DNA from 2 places in the Halobacillus sp. Cin3 genome. Region 1 is predicted to be linked to the other one. Evidence: riboswitches for the same ligand, from Rfam matches in the RefSeq annotation. Region 1 holds a riboswitch; the other holds the start of a gene.

Region 1 (7,698 bases):
GGGCGATAGGAGCAATGAACTGGGTGATGATGTAACCGAGAACAATGAACAGTAGGAAGATGATGACAATTCCGAGGATTCTCGGCACCTTGTAGTGTTCCAGAAGCTTTAGTAATGGCCGGGATAAATAAAACAGAATCCCGCCGCCGATTAAAGGAAAGGCGATGGCTCCGACATAGGTCATGATCGGATCAAAGAAAAACTGAATTTGATGCAGCAGTAAAATCAACAGAGCAAGCAGGATGGCAGTTACGATGGCTTGAAACCATTTTTTTTGGACCACAGATAAGACACACCTTTTTATGTAGAATGAAGAAAAGCTGGATGCTCCAGCTTTCAGACGTTCGTGCATATTCGTTATAATAAGGATACCAAATTTCGGGGGGGAAGCAATAGATTTACTTTTCCTGTATGAAAGTTTAACCCGAAAGAGACATGGGAGGAGCATCAATGATGAAAAAAGAACTGTTGGAGCGTTTTGTTTCTTATGCGAAAATGAATACCCAATCCGATGAAACCACCGATCGTACTCCTTCAACGAAAGGACAGTGGGAGCTTGCTCATAAGCTTGTCGCAGAACTTGAAGCCATCGGGATGAGTGAAGTCCGTGTGGATGACCATGCTTATGTGATGGCAACTCTTCCTTCAAATACGGAAAAAGATGTGCCGGTGATCGGCTTTCTCGCTCACCTGGATACAGCCACCGATTTTACCGGCGAACATGTAAGTCCTCAAATTGTTGAAAACTACGACGGAGGGGCGATCCCTTTGAATGAAGAGGTGGAGCTTCGCCCGGAAGATTTTCCTGAGCTTTCTGCCTATAAAGGGCAGACGTTGATTACAACGGATGGAACGACCCTGCTTGGGGCCGATAATAAAGCAGGCATTGCCGAAATTATGACAGCTGTGAATCATCTGATTCAACATCCCGAAATCAAGCACGGGAAAATCCGCGTGGCGTTTACGCCGGATGAAGAAATCGGCAGAGGTCCCCACAAATTTGACGTCGATCGCTTTGGCGCTTCCTACGCTTACACCGTGGACGGAGGTCCGCTCGGTGAACTTCAGTATGAAAGTTTCAATGCAGCAGGCGCCAAGCTCATATTTAACGGAAACAGTGTGCATCCGGGGACGGCAAAAAATAAACTCGTCAACGCGGTAAAGCTTGCTCTGGAATTCCAAAATCAGCTTCCAGCCCAAGAAGCACCTGAACATACAGAAGGGTATGAAGGTTTTTACCATCTCCTTGGCCTGCAAGGGAATGTGGATCGGGCTGAGCTTTCCTATATTGTGAGGGATCACGATAAAGAAAAGTTTGAGGAGAAAAAGCAGCGGTTACATGAACTGGCTGCTGAAATGAATGAACGCCTTGGAGAAAAACGGGTGACTGTGGAGATGGAGGATCAGTATTACAACATGGGGGACAAAATCAAACCGGTCCGCCATATTGTTGATATCGTTGAAGAAGCGATGCAGAACAAAGGTGTCAAGCCCGTCATTCAACCGATCCGCGGAGGGACGGATGGGTCACAGCTCTCCTACATGGGACTTCCTACGCCGAATATTTTCACCGGGGGAGAAAACTTCCACGGAAAGTATGAGTACATATCTCTGGAGAGTATGGAAAAAGCGGCAGAGGTCATCGTCGAAACCACCCGTTTATTTGAAGAGAAAGCCTGATGGACGCGTGTTATCCCGAATGTATCAAACGATTGATGAACGACGTATAAGGATTCCGTCCCGTCCCCATACTAAAGTGATTCCATAATGTGGGCGGGAATGATTGACAAAAAAAGGCTTCATGCTATGATTAAGAAAGATATAGCATTCCTAAAGGGGAGTAGCTGATACAATAAAGTCGTCATTTCGGGAGTCATCCCCGGCTTTATTGGCAACGTACGTTGTTAGCGAGACCTTTACCCACAGTGGTAAAGGTCTATGTAATGGCCCGGACCACTTTGGTCGGGGCCATTTTTTAATGGCAGCTTGTATAAATGAGGAGAGTGAAACTGTGGATGTTCAATTGTTGATTGAGTATGGCTGGGTTTTGATTGTACTTGTCGGTCTGGAAGGTATTCTAGCCGCAGACAACGCTCTTGTTCTGGCCATTATGGTGAAGCACCTGCCGGAAGAAAAGCGTAAAAAAGCCCTGTTTTATGGACTGCTTGGTGCGTTCATTTTAAGATTTGGTTCTTTATTCATTATATCTTTCCTTGTCGATGTCTGGCAGGTGCAGGCTCTTGGTGCCGCCTACCTCTTATTCATCTCGATCAAACACCTCGTTGATAAATGGAGGTCCAGCGGAGAGGAAGAGGAAGAAGAGGAAGACACAGGTTCAGGACGGGGCAAAGGCTTCTGGATGACTGTATTGAAGGTCGAGCTTGCAGACCTTGCTTTTGCAGTGGATTCGATTCTGGCTGCTGTCGCCCTTGCGGTTGCTCTTCCAGAAACGGATCTTCCCAATGTCGGAAGTCTGGATGGGGGACAGTTTGGTGTCATCCTGGCAGGAGGGATGATCGGAATTATCATCATGCGTTTTGCTGCCAACGTATTCGTCAATCTGCTTCAATCCCGTCCGGGTCTTGAAATCGCCGCCTTTGTCATTGTGGGATGGGTCGGTGTAAAGCTTGTCGTATCAACGCTTGCCCACCCGAATATTCAAATCCTCGATGAACACTTTGCTCATTCGACGGTATGGAAAATTATATTCTATTTTGTTCTTGTTCTAATTGCAGTGCTCGGCTGGTTCCTTTCCGGTAAAAAGGAAGAAAAGCAAGCCTGAGTTTAAAGCGAAAGAGCCCGGCATTGAGGAGAAAACCCGTACTATGTGCGCACACAGTACGGGTTTTCATGTATCACTCAGTTGAAGAACGGCACTTTCCGCACCCGTTCATGGGCCGTGGAAGTGTCGTTTGGTTTATTGAAAATAAAAAGAACGATACAATATAGAAAAGGGGGAATGAACGGTGGGAAAAGCTGTAGAGAATACATCCGATCAATTCCGTTATGTGAAAAACCGGATTGATATGCTGCACCAGGTTGTTGAGAGCATGGATCCAGAAGAACTCGATCGGGAAGATTTTCAGCGTGTCCATCAAATGGTGGAGCAGCTGCATATAAAAATGGATCGCTTCAAGAAAGACTGGGACGCCCCGGAGTCATAATGTCCATCAACTTTTCCAGGATGACCCAGCAGGAAGCCGAGGAAATGGCGGCGTGGCATTATCCGCCGCCGTATGATTTTTACGATATGACCGCAGATGAAGAAGATTATCATGAGTTTATCGACCCTCATCGAAGAAGCCCGCATACGTACAGCGCCTATAAGGAAGGCGCGCTGATCGGCTTCTTCACCATTCATCCGACTGATGAAGAAACGGTGGATGTGGGCCTTGGACTCCGCCCCGATCTAACAGGAAAGGGGAAAGGAGATTCCTTCGTGGCAGCTGGTTTGTGTTTTGCGGAGCGCCACTACGAAGCCCGTTTTTTTACATTGAGCGTTGCTGAGTTCAATCAGCGGGCAGTCGAAGTATACCGAAGAGCCGGATTCAAAGAAACGCACCGGTTTATGCAGAAGACAAATGGAGGTACGTATCCATTCATTGCTATGAAAAAATAAAAAGGAGGTTGTTCTGCTTTGGCATTACATCATTTTCATTTAAAAGCAGACTGGCCGGGCGGCCGCAACGAAGTCGGCCGGATCGAATCAGATAAATTGAAAACAGAAATCTCCATCCCTAAAGAAATGGACGGACCGGATGTAGGAACAAACCCGGATGAAATGCTTCTGGGAGCGGCGGCGACCTGTTACATCATTACGCTGGCCGCTATGATTGAAAGAGCGGATCTGCCGCTTCAGGAAATGGATATGACTTCGGAAGGTCAGGTCGATGTGACCGACGGAGTCTTCACCTACAAGAAAATCATTCACCGTCCCCGCGTCATGTTGAAGCGGGAGGCAGATGAGAAGGACCTGCAAAAACTTCAGCGCCTTGTTGAAAAAGCTGAAAAGTCCTGCATGATCTCACGAGCGATTGCAGGAAACGTAGCGTTGGAGCTGGACTCAGATGTAACCATTGCTTCCTGACTGACAGGAAGGGAAGAAAAAAAGCGGTCTGTATGGCATTTCATACAGGCCGCTTTTCGTTTCTAATGAATCCGCCTTGTCGGGAAGAGAGAACCACTATACATCCACCATGGTTCCATGAGCCTTCCGCCTTTACGTTTCCATAAGGTAAACACGGGCTTCATAAGGCTTCAACGGGAAGCTGGATACGTTGTTATGAAGGTTTACAATTGTATTGGACAACATCAGCTGACTGGAGCTGAGCGGTTCCTCCGCCTGAAAGTCAGCTGCTTGATCGGTCAGATTGACGATGACAATGGCTTTTTTATTGTCCAGCGTCCTTGTATAAGCATAAATCTGCTCATCTTCTGGAAGAAGCAGATCATAAATGCCGTACGTAAACACATCCTGCTCCTTTTTCATAGCAATCATTTTTTTGTAATAGTTCAAAATGGAATGAGGGTCCTGTTCTTGATCGGCTACGTTGATGGACGTGTAGTTCGGGTTGATTTTCATCCACGGGTTTCCAGTTGTAAAACCGGCCTGTGCTTCACGGCTCCACTGCATCGGTGTACGGCTGTTGTCCCGGGATGTGTTCCAGAGAATGTTCATGATGTCCTCATGAGCCATGCCTTTTGCTTTTTTGTTCTGATATAAGTTTTTCGCAGCCACATCATCATAATCTTCAATGGAAGGGAAGGCCATATTCGTCATGCCGATTTCCTGACCTTGATAAATGTAAGGTGTCCCCTGCATAAAGAAATACATCGTTGCAATCGCCGTCGCACTTTCCCGCCAGTAGACTTGATCATCCCCCCACGTCGAAACGACACGGGCCTTGTCATGGTTTTCTACAAAGAGAGCGTTCCATCCATCACCTTCAAGAGCTTTCTGCCATCGGGTCAGTACTTTTTTCAACCCCTTAATGTCAAGCTGCTGTTCAGCATCCTGATCCCAAAGATCCAGGTGCTCGAATTGGAAGATCATATCCATTTTTCCGTTGTCACCGACCCATTGATCCGCTTCATCGGCGCTCACCCCGTTCGCTTCTCCGACCGTCATCACGTCATAATTATCGTATGTGCGGTCTTTGAATTCCTGAAGGTGGGTGTGAATCCCTTTTTGGTTCATATGCATATCAAAGGAGGACACATACGTTTCTTTTTTAGGGTTCGGCATATCAGGAAAGCCCGGCCGCTTTTTGATATGGCTGATGGCATCTATGCGGAAGCCGTCGATTCCTTTATCCAGCCACCAGTTCACCATGCTGTATAAAGCTTCGCGGACGTCTTCGTTCTCCCAGTTCAAGTCCGGCTGCTTTCTGGAGAACACATGAAGGTAATACTGACTTGTTTCCTCGTCATATTCCCATGCCGATCCTTCAAAGATACTCTCCCAGTTGTTCGGCTCGCGGCCGCCTCTGCCATCGCGCCAAATATACCAGTCCCTCTTTGGATTGTCCTTGGATTTCCGGGATTCTAAAAACCACGGATGTTCATCACTTGTATGATTGAGGACGAGGTCGATGATCAACTTCATGTCACGCTTATGCACTTCCTTAAGCAGCTCGTCGAAATCCTCCATCGTTCCGAATTCATCCAGGATGTCCTGATAATCAGAAATATCATAACCATTATCGTCCTTCGGCGATTTATACATTGGGCAGATCCAAATGAAATCAATGCCCATATCCTTCAAATAGTCCAGACGGCTGATCATTCCCTGCAGATCCCCGATCCCATCTCCGTTTGAATCTTGAAAACTTCTGGGATAAACTTGATATCCTACCGCTTCTTTCCACCATACCCGTTCCATATACAGCCCCTCTTTCCTAATAAAATCACTCGTGATATGCAAACGTTTTCTCAGTGTGGATGATTGAATAAACAGCTTGATTATTCAATAGCCATAACCATAAAAATCTAGAAATATATCATATTATGCAAACGTTTTCCTGATAAATCCTATACTAGCTGATTTTCTTCTGCTTTACAATAGGAGGTTCGTGAAAACAGCGGGCTTACACATCATTGGATTGTTAAAATCAGAGGTATCGATTTGGTGAATCTTCTGTGTGGATGTTGAAAGACTGTCATGGATTTTGTTGATTTCACAACAAGGCATTATGAATCGGGTGGACAGTTATCCGTGTACCCCTGATGGGGGTGGTCAGTTTTATGAGTACATAGCCTTAATGGGTGCTGTTTAAACCTTAAGGATTGCGGCAGCTGAGGATTTCATATATATTTAAAGTAATTCAACTGAATATGGAAACCTTCGGGGTCGGGTGAAAGTCCCAGCCGGCGGTAATGAGCTTCTGCTCTCAGCCCGCGACGGAGAATCAGTGTTAAGCACGGTTCTCCCTGATTTGGTGAAATTCCAAAGCCGACAGTTAAAGTCTGGATGGGAGAAGGTAATGGAAACGTATAGGTACCGTTTATGCAACACGTGTACCCTTTGTTTGCTGTACGCAAAAAAATGACGTTTAAGACCCTGGAGAAGTATGTCTTCTTCAGGGTTATTTTTATGGAAAAAGAGCAGGTGATGAAGATGGAGCGTGATGAGCAGTACATGGCAATGGCTGTACAGATGGCCAGGGAAACGGTCGGCCAGACGAGTCCCAATCCTTCAGTAGCCGCTATTGTGGTCAAAGATAATCAAGTCGTCGGTATGGGCGTGCATGTGAAAGCTGGTGAACCTCATGCGGAAGTCCACGCACTACGGATGGCAGGAGAAAAAGCGGAAGGAGCGGACATCTATGTCACCCTAGAACCGTGCAGCCACCATGGACGGACGCCACCGTGTGCCGAAGCTGTCGTGAAGGCAGGCATCCGCCGGGCCGTTACGGCTTCATCGGATCCGAACCCTAAAGTTTCCGGCCGGGGCATTGAAATGATGAAGCGGCAGGGAGTGGAGGTCCGGACGGGTGTTTTGAAAGACGAGGCTGATGAACTGAATTGTGCGTTCTTTCATTACATTCAAACAGGTGAACCTTATGTCCGTTTAAAGACAGCGATGAGCCTTGACGGAAAAATTGCCACCGCCAGTGGAGAGAGTCAATGGATCACAGGAGAAGAGGCGCGGCAGGACGGTCACCGCTATCGTCATCAATCAGACGCGATTCTCGTCGGAATCAATACGGTCATGATGGATGATCCGACATTGACGACAAGAATTCCGGGTGGCGGAAAGCATCCGATCCGTCTTGTCCTCGACACGCACCTTCGTATTCCGGCTGCTTCGAAGCTGATACAAAATAATGAATCTCCAACGTGGATTTTCACATCAGCGGATATACCGGATGAAAAGCGTCTGCTTCTTGAAGAGTATCCCCATGTCCGCATTATTCCGCTTGGCCGCACCATCGATCCTACAGAAGTCCTGCGCTATTTAGGAAAGCACAAGGTTACCTCTCTCCTTGTTGAAGGAGGGGCAACCATTGCCGACGCTTTTGTCAGAGCAGGAAAGGTGAATGAGACGATTACGTATATTGCTCCCAAATTGATCGGTGGAAAAGAAGCACTGACCCCGGTTGCCGGCCGCGGCATCCAACAGTTGAAACAGGTGGCATCTTTTGAGTTTGTATCGACCGAAAAGCTTGGAGAAGATATTAAAATTGTTTCGATCAGAAA
Region 2 (7,698 bases), on a different contig from region 1:
CAAAGGTGAATTTGGTGTCACGGATATTATTCCAAATGAACTAGAGGAAAATGTTGTGTTGTACTGGGCTGCAAGTGTTGAGCAAAATTCTGAACACCCACTAGCTAGAGGGATTTTAGAGAAAGCCAGGGAACAAAAGATATCACTTGGAAAAGTTGAAGGCTTTGAGTCTATTACGGGGAAAGGCCTAAAAGGGTTGGTTGATGAAAAAGAAGTGAAAGTTATGAGTCCTGGTTATATGGAGGACGAAGGCTATTCCTATGACAAAGATTCTTTTAATGGCTTATCAGGACAAGGGAAGACAGTGGTATTCGTTTTACTTGACGATCAATTTATAGGAATGATAGCCCTCGCTGATATGGTACGAGATTCGGCTAAAGAAGCTATAGCAGAGCTTAAGGCAAACCAAATTCATTCAGTTATGCTTACTGGCGATAACCGGAAAGTCGCAGACTGGGTAGCTGCCCAACTGGGCATTGACGAAGTTTACGCTGAGGTATTACCTGACCATAAGGCCGATAAAGTAAAGGAAGTACAGTCACAGGGAAAAAAAGTGGCGATGACCGGGGATGGAATCAACGATGCACCTGCTTTAGCAACTGCAGATGTAGGTATAGCTATAGGAAGTGGAACAGATGTCGCAGTTGAAACAGCAGACATTGTATTAGTAAAAAGCAATCCAAAGGATATTGTCTCCATTATACGTTTATCGAAAAACACGTATAAAAAGATGGTCCAGAACCTTTGGTGGGCTGCAGGATATAACATCTTTGCCATTCCTTTAGCTGCCGGCATACTGGCGCCTTTGGGCTTTTTACTTAGTCCAGCTGTAGGAGCAGTCTTAATGAGCTTAAGTACAGTTGTGGTGGCTGTTAATGCAAAATTATTAAAGACAGAGTGAAAATTAATAATATAATCAAATAGCAGTATATGTTTACTGATATTATGGTGTGACACCTAAATATGATTAATGAAAAAGGAGAGGATTATGAGTCATGAAAAAATATAATGTGAGTGCATTGCTTCTATTATTGTTACTAACGCTAGCAGCTTGTTCTATGGGAAATGAAGATAGTAGTAATAATGAGTCTGACCAAAATGAAAACAATAATGAGGAAATGTCATCTGAAGATCATAGTGGTGAAAAGAAAGAGACCCATGATAACATGAATCATTCTGGATCAAGTGAAATTCCGGAAGGCTTAGAAGAAGAGGAAAATCCAATGTTTAAGGTTGGAAGTCAGGCTCTTATTCAAGCCGACCACATGAAAGGTATGGATGGAGCAGAAGCTACTATTACAGGAGCGTTTGATACTGTAGCTTATATAGTTTCGTATGATCCAACAAATGGAGGAGAGAGAGTAGAAAACCATAAATGGGTCATTCATGAAGAAATTGCAGGAGCAACTGAAGAGGAGCTTCCAAAGGGAAAAGAAGTAACTCTTGAAGCTTCTCATATGGAAGGTATGAATGGAGCAGAAGCTGTTATAGAATCAGGTGAGAAAACAACTGTTTATATGGTTGACTATACACCGACAGATGGAGGCGAAAAAGTTACAAATCATAAATGGCTTACAGAGAGTGAATTGAAAAGTAAATAAGTCAAAGGAAAACCAGAAGCTGATTTGTAATAAAGTGACCTCTAAAGAAGATGAGGTCACTTTTTATTTACAACGCTGAATGTGCGGCAACGGCCTTTTTATGCAGAAAAATAGGTGGACCTTTGATTTCAGTGTTTGTTTACTGGTTGAATCCTGCTGGAAACCCTTTGATCGATAACTTGGCCCTTATTGCTATCGGCTTTTTAATCTATGGCCCAGTTATGTTGATTGGCTTACAGGCTTTGGACTTCGCACCTTACTAAACCAAAACGAATCGAAGGTCAAATCTTTCTAGGTTGTTGACGAAACTCGTCAACAGCCGTCCTTTTTAATCCTAAAAGAACCAAAAATGGTCAGTCGCAAAACTTTAAACTTGCGATATCATAAGGTTTTATATAAAATGAAGTTACAAAATTATATTGATTCCATCTTCGGGGCAGGGTGAAATTCCCGACCGACGGTAAGAAGGCATAGTGACCTTTAAGTCCGTGACCCGTGCAGTTCTTCTGCATGGCTGACCTGGTGAGAGTCCGGGACCGACAGTTACAGTCTGGATGGGAGAAGATGTCGAGCGGAACAGGCAGCGCATGCTAGATATGCTGCCTCTATTTAGCCGTGGACCAAGACCATCCCTAAGCCCAATGCTTCAGGGGTTTTTTTATTGGTCAGGCTCAGCCGCTCACCTTCATCTGGGATGTGAATCAATGTGTAAAGATGAAGGGGGAGATCGATGATGAACCGTTATCCGGCTCAGTCATCAAGAAAATTATTTACACTGATTACGATTGCTTTGTTTGGGACCATTTCCATGGTCCTGATGCTGCTGAACTTTCCGCTGCCGCTGCTTCCGCAGTACTTGAAAGTGGATTTCAGTGATGTACCTGCATTGCTTGCAGGCATCATGTTTACACCCGCAGCAGGCATCCTTGTTGAAGCGTTAAAAAATGGTCTTTATTTTATATATACCGGTGCAGGAGACCCTGTAGGCGTAGTTGCAAATTTTGCAGCAGGTCTCTTGTTTATCCTTCCGGTAACGATGATCTATCACAAATTCAAGAGTGTTAAATCGCTTGTATCAGGACTTGTGACGAGTTCTTTGATTATGGCGTTCGGTATGGGTGTGCTCAATTACTTCGTTATTCTACCAGCCTACAGCTGGTTCATGGGATGGGAAACGATGAGTGCCCAGGTGAAGTGGATTACGGTAGTGGCGGGGATTCTTCCTTTCAACGCTCTTAAAGGAATTATAGTAAGTGCGTTGTTCACGCTGCTCTTTGTACGTATGAAGCCTTGGATTGAACAGAAAAGTCCACGTTCCTCATCTGCGGCGTAAAGGGAAAGCCGGCGAGTTAATAACTCGCCGGTTCTTTTTATATTGAAAAGGAAAATGACATAGAGGAAAGAATGTCCTTCACTTATAGAAAAACATAGGGTTTTTTTCAAGATGCTGGCTGGGATGTCAGGGTCTTTATCTATGAGCTGGAAAGCCAGTGCGTTCTCCCATGTGTAAAACCATCGTAAAAGGAGAAAGTAAATATGCTCTTACTATTTGGAAAGAGGTGTTCATGGATGAAAAAAATCATGGGAGCTGCTTTGCTGGTGATGGTTACCTTAAGTGGCTGTGGAATGAACGGGAACGAGGATGGGCCGGAGGATATGAATTATGAGCCTGCCCGTTATGAACGTACAGATAGGAATGAAATGCCGGAGGAACAGCGTTTCCGCAACAATCGGGAGCACCAGGACATCGATGAAATGAGACGGGATTATGAAAGGGATGTACGACAGAGCGGGGAACGGGATACGCCGTTCAATATGGACGAAGAAGAGCCGGATTTAGATGAAGAACCTTCCGAACAGCGTCGGGAGATGGATTGACAAAAGAGGATGCCGTTTTAATGACGGCATCCTTTTTATCAGGCATCCTTTTCTATTTCCCGTTCTTCTTCAACGGTGTAGCGGGCGGTTGGAAGAGCTTCAAGTCTTTCGACAGGGATTGGATCTCCTGATTTTTCACTGACGCCGTAACGGCCTTCCTCGATTCGTTTCAGGGCGTCTTCCGCTTCCATGTGCTTCTCTCTTGCCTGTTCATAAAATGTGTGGCGTTTTTCCCGTTCGTGCTGATCTGTCCCAAGGTTTCCCGGGTGGTCCGCGACGCTGGAAATTTCCCCTGTCCGGTCATTCGGATAAAGCTCCTTGGCATCGTCCTCTTTGTACTTTTCCATTTCCTGTTCAGCTTCTTCTTTCATTTCTATGATCTGCTGTTTAAATTGTTGAATCTGCTTGTCTGATAACATGCTTCATGTCTCCTTCCTTTTTATAAGGATGGCTTACTTTTTTAAAGGAACGACCCCGAGGGTGCATCTGGAAATGCAGAGCAGGGTGCCGGATTCATGTACGATGCGGATTTCCCATACCATCGTTGTTTTACCAATATGGGAAGGGACAGCCGTCGCTGTCACGTACCCTTCTCTCGCGCTCTTCATATGGTTGGCGTTGATTTCAATACCGAAGACCTGCTGCTCTTTGGCATCGATGTTTAAAAATCCGCCGATACTTGCTGCGCTTTCGGCAAGGGCGACGTTCGCACCACCGTGGAGGAATCCCATCGGCTGATGAGTGCGGGCATCCACTGGCATGCGCATTTCCACACGATCCGGTTCTGCTTTCATGACTTCCATCCCCAAGGCTTCCATCAACGTATTCTTCATCATCATTTCATTCATAGTCATCCCATCCTTTATGTAATATTCCCATTGATCCAATGGTCAAACCTATAGAAAAGAAGGATGGCTCTCCATCCTTCTTTCAGACAATTGTGTAATGTGTTTACGTCGTTTCCCTTTTATATCAAAGAGGGAAGTACAGTTGTATAAGCAGCGACAATCCGAGGAGGAATCCATACAGGGTATTCGTCTGCGCTGTTGCTTTCATAGCCGGCATCATTTCCAGGGGTTCTTTTTTTCCTATAAATCCCTGAATGGCCTTTCTGGCTTTTCCTAAACTAATGAGAGTCACCAGGGACCACCATGGCAGCAGGCCGATGATCATAAGGACAGCCGTCCAAAGATAAGCGATGGCAAAGAGAGCTGTCAAAAAGCGGATGGATCCTTTATGGCCGAAGAGGATCGCTAAAGTTTTCCTGCCGTTTTCGGCGTCGTTTTCCCTGTCGCGGATATTGTTGGCTAACAGGATGCAGCCGACGAAGATGGCGACGGGAACAGAAACGATCAGCACATCAGCGGTAAGCGTCATCGTTTGGATGTAGTAGCTGATCGCTATTATGATGGTGCCCATAAAGAAGCCTGCTGTCAGTTCACCGAGCGGTGTATAGGCGATGGGAAACGGTCCACCGGTGTAAAGGTAGCCGAACAACATGGATACAAGTCCGACAGCAGCCACCCACCAGCTGGAGGAGGCGCATATATAGACACCGAGCAGTCCGGCAGCAGCGAAAAAGCTGAGAGCCAGCAGCAATACCATCTGCGGCCGGATCCCGTCACGGACAATGGTACCTCCGATGCCGACGGAGTTCTCATTATCCAGACCCCTCACATAATCGTAGTATTCGTTAAACATGTTCGTAGCCGCTTGAATGAGAATGGAAGCCAGCAGCATGGCTGCAAACAACCAGAAATCAAAGGACTGTTCGATGGCGGCCAGCATCGTCCCTACGAAAACGGGGACAAAAGCAGCCGTCAAAGTGTGGGGGCGGAGCAGTCTCCACCACACCTGAAAACCTTCACGTTCATTCAAGGAAGCTTTTATATTTTGGTTTTGTATGGAACTCATCGATGTTCTCTCCCTTGTCATTCTACAATTTTTATGATAACAATTTAAGTTTAGGGAAAGAGTCCCGGGGTGTCAATCATTCGGTGAAAATGCTCCTGGAAGGTAAGATTTCTTGAGTCAATAGAAAAAAGAGAATAAAATAGAGAGTGGTGCATGCAGTTACGCCTAACTGTGTAGTAAATATGGATTACTCAACGTCCCTTAAGGAATGGGAGGAATGAATATGCTTCATACGAAGGCCCCTCATATAGAAGAAATAGCAGGGGAAGCCCTTCAAAGAGCGCATCTTCTAGGGGAACCTCAATGTATAAGTATCGTTGAACATATAGATGATATGGATGCTTTTCAGTTTTTTCATACCGGTGAGGCGGTTGATCTTCACCGGACGTTCTGGCAGAGTGCGGATAATGACTTGACGATGGTCGGCATCGGACGGGCCAGCCAGCTTTACGCCGAACGTACTGATCGTTTTCAGGAAGTGCAGAGATTGTGGCAGAAGCTTATGGATAATGCTGTTGTCTATGACGATTATCAGAAGAAGGGAACGGGGTTGGCCGCTTTGGGGGGGTTCAGCTTTGATCCGGGAGAAGCGGATGAACGCCTGTGGGAAAGCTTCCCCGACAGTCAGATGACGATTCCGGCTTTTCTGCTTACGAAAGTGGACGGGGCTTCTTATTTAACGATGAATGTTCTCATTTTCCCCGAAGACCATTTGAAGCAGATGGTCCATCAGCTCTTGGAGCAGCGCGAAACGCTGCTTAAATCCGATACTTTTGAACCGTTATTTCCCGTAGTGACAAGCAGGGAGGAAATAGCCCCTGCCCAATGGAAAGAAACGGTGAAAAAAGCAACAGAAGATATCAGACACGGGAAAATCAGCAAAGTTGTCCTGGCCAGAGAACTTCGTCTAAAGTTTCAGGAGGCTGTTCAGGCTGCTTCTGTGATCAAGGAGCTCGCTGATTCACAGCCGAACAGCTATATTTTCGCCTTTGAGAGCCAGGGGGATTATTTTGTCGGGGCTACTCCTGAGCGGCTTGCCAAGCTTGAAAACCGCCGGCTTGTATCTACCTGTCTGGCAGGAACAATACCGCGGGGAGCTACGTCTGAAGAGGACGAAGCACTCGGGCTGGAACTGCTGAACGATTCAAAAAACCGCCAGGAACATCAATTTGTCGTAGATATGATTAAAGAGGCGGTGGAAGCCTGTTCCAGCGCTGTCTCAATCCCGGATGCTCCTGTGCTGTATCCGTTGAAGAATCTTCAGCACTTGTATACACCTGTAACGGCCGTACTGGATGAAGGGTATACGCTTCTGGACGTTGTTGAAAAACTTCACCCGACACCAGCTTTAGGCGGGATGCCACAGCAGGAAGCCGTTTCCTATATCCGTCAGTATGAACGGTTGAACAGAGGGTGGTATGCTGGTCCTGTGGGCTGGTTTGATGCGAAGAATAACGGAGAGTTTGCGGTGGCCATCCGCTCAGCGCTTATTCAACAGGATAAGGCGTCCTTATTTGCGGGCTGTGGAGTGGTGGAAGATTCCGACCCACAGGCGGAATATGAGGAAACCGCTGTTAAACTTAAGCCGATGCTGACAGTTTTAGGAGGCTTGTAATGGGACACGTGGAAGCTTTAACGAAGTATGTTACACATTTTGTCGACCAGCTCGCATTTTCAGGAGTGAGGCAGGTCGTTATTTCCCCAGGGTCCCGGTCTACGCCGCTGGCCCTGACATTTGCTGAGCATTCAGAGGTGAAACACTGGGTTCACCTTGATGAACGGTCAGCTGCTTTTTTTGCCCTGGGGATAGCCAGGCAGACCAAGGAGCCGGTAGCTCTTGTCTGTACGTCCGGGACAGCCGCCGCCAACTATTACCCGGCTGTTGTTGAAGCGTACTATAGTCGTGTTCCGCTAGTTGTTCTGACTGCGGACAGGCCGCATGAGCTCCGTGAAACCGGTGCTCCGCAGGCGATCAACCAGCTCCAGATGTACGGATATTACGTGAAATTTCATGCGGATTTGGCTCTGCCCGAGGAAAATAATTTCATATATGCAAGAAGGCAGGCGGCCAGAGCGGTAGATCAAGCTGTTTCCGGACAGCCGGGGCCTGTCCACTTGAATCTTCCGTTCAGGGAACCGCTTATTCCTGATTTTTCTCTCAAAGGGGCATGGCGTGGAGAGACCCTGCCGGTTCCGGTTCCTGCTGCAGGGAAAAAACAACTGGATTCTCAGGCCGTTAGTGACCTGTTGGAGCAGCTCGGGCGTTCGGATAAAGGGTTGATCGTCGTAGGCCCTCAAATCGATG

What was found. A riboswitch is a leader RNA that binds a small molecule or an ion and turns the genes downstream of it on or off. The one in region 1 is predicted to bind FMN.
Region 2: it holds a riboswitch for FMN, as region 1 does, so the genes downstream of both, QMA39_RS08205 (ECF transporter S component) here and ribD (bifunctional diaminohydroxyphosphoribosylaminopyrimidine deaminase/5-amino-6-(5-phosphoribosylamino)uracil reductase RibD) in region 1, are expected to answer to the same signal.

What each region holds. Positions count from the first base shown of each region.
Region 1 covers NZ_CAMZMV010000003.1:341,177-348,874, forward strand. The annotation lists gene QMA39_RS12345 (AI-2E family transporter) at 1-283, opposite strand, end outside; gene pepT (peptidase T) at 454-1,680, shown strand; gene QMA39_RS12355 (TerC family protein) at 2,012-2,782, shown strand; gene QMA39_RS12360 (SE1561 family protein) at 2,967-3,164, shown strand; gene QMA39_RS12365 (GNAT family N-acetyltransferase) at 3,164-3,619, shown strand; gene QMA39_RS12370 (OsmC family protein) at 3,638-4,087, shown strand; gene QMA39_RS12375 (alpha-glucosidase) at 4,220-5,881, opposite strand; FMN riboswitch at 6,336-6,485, shown strand; gene ribD (bifunctional diaminohydroxyphosphoribosylaminopyrimidine deaminase/5-amino-6-(5-phosphoribosylamino)uracil reductase RibD) at 6,617-7,698, shown strand, end outside.
Region 2 covers NZ_CAMZMV010000002.1:17,084-24,781, reverse strand. The annotation lists gene QMA39_RS08220 (heavy metal translocating P-type ATPase) at 1-901, shown strand, start outside; gene QMA39_RS08215 (YdhK family protein) at 996-1,601, shown strand; partial or broken gene QMA39_RS08210 (hypothetical protein) at 1,727-1,858, shown strand; FMN riboswitch at 2,025-2,171, shown strand; gene QMA39_RS08205 (ECF transporter S component) at 2,332-2,934, shown strand; gene QMA39_RS08200 (hypothetical protein) at 3,171-3,479, shown strand; gene QMA39_RS08195 (hypothetical protein) at 3,518-3,898, opposite strand; gene QMA39_RS08190 (hotdog fold thioesterase) at 3,932-4,327, opposite strand; gene QMA39_RS08185 (1,4-dihydroxy-2-naphthoate polyprenyltransferase) at 4,452-5,393, opposite strand; gene QMA39_RS08180 (isochorismate synthase) at 5,617-7,008, shown strand; gene menD (2-succinyl-5-enolpyruvyl-6-hydroxy-3-cyclohexene-1-carboxylic-acid synthase) at 7,008-7,698, shown strand, end outside.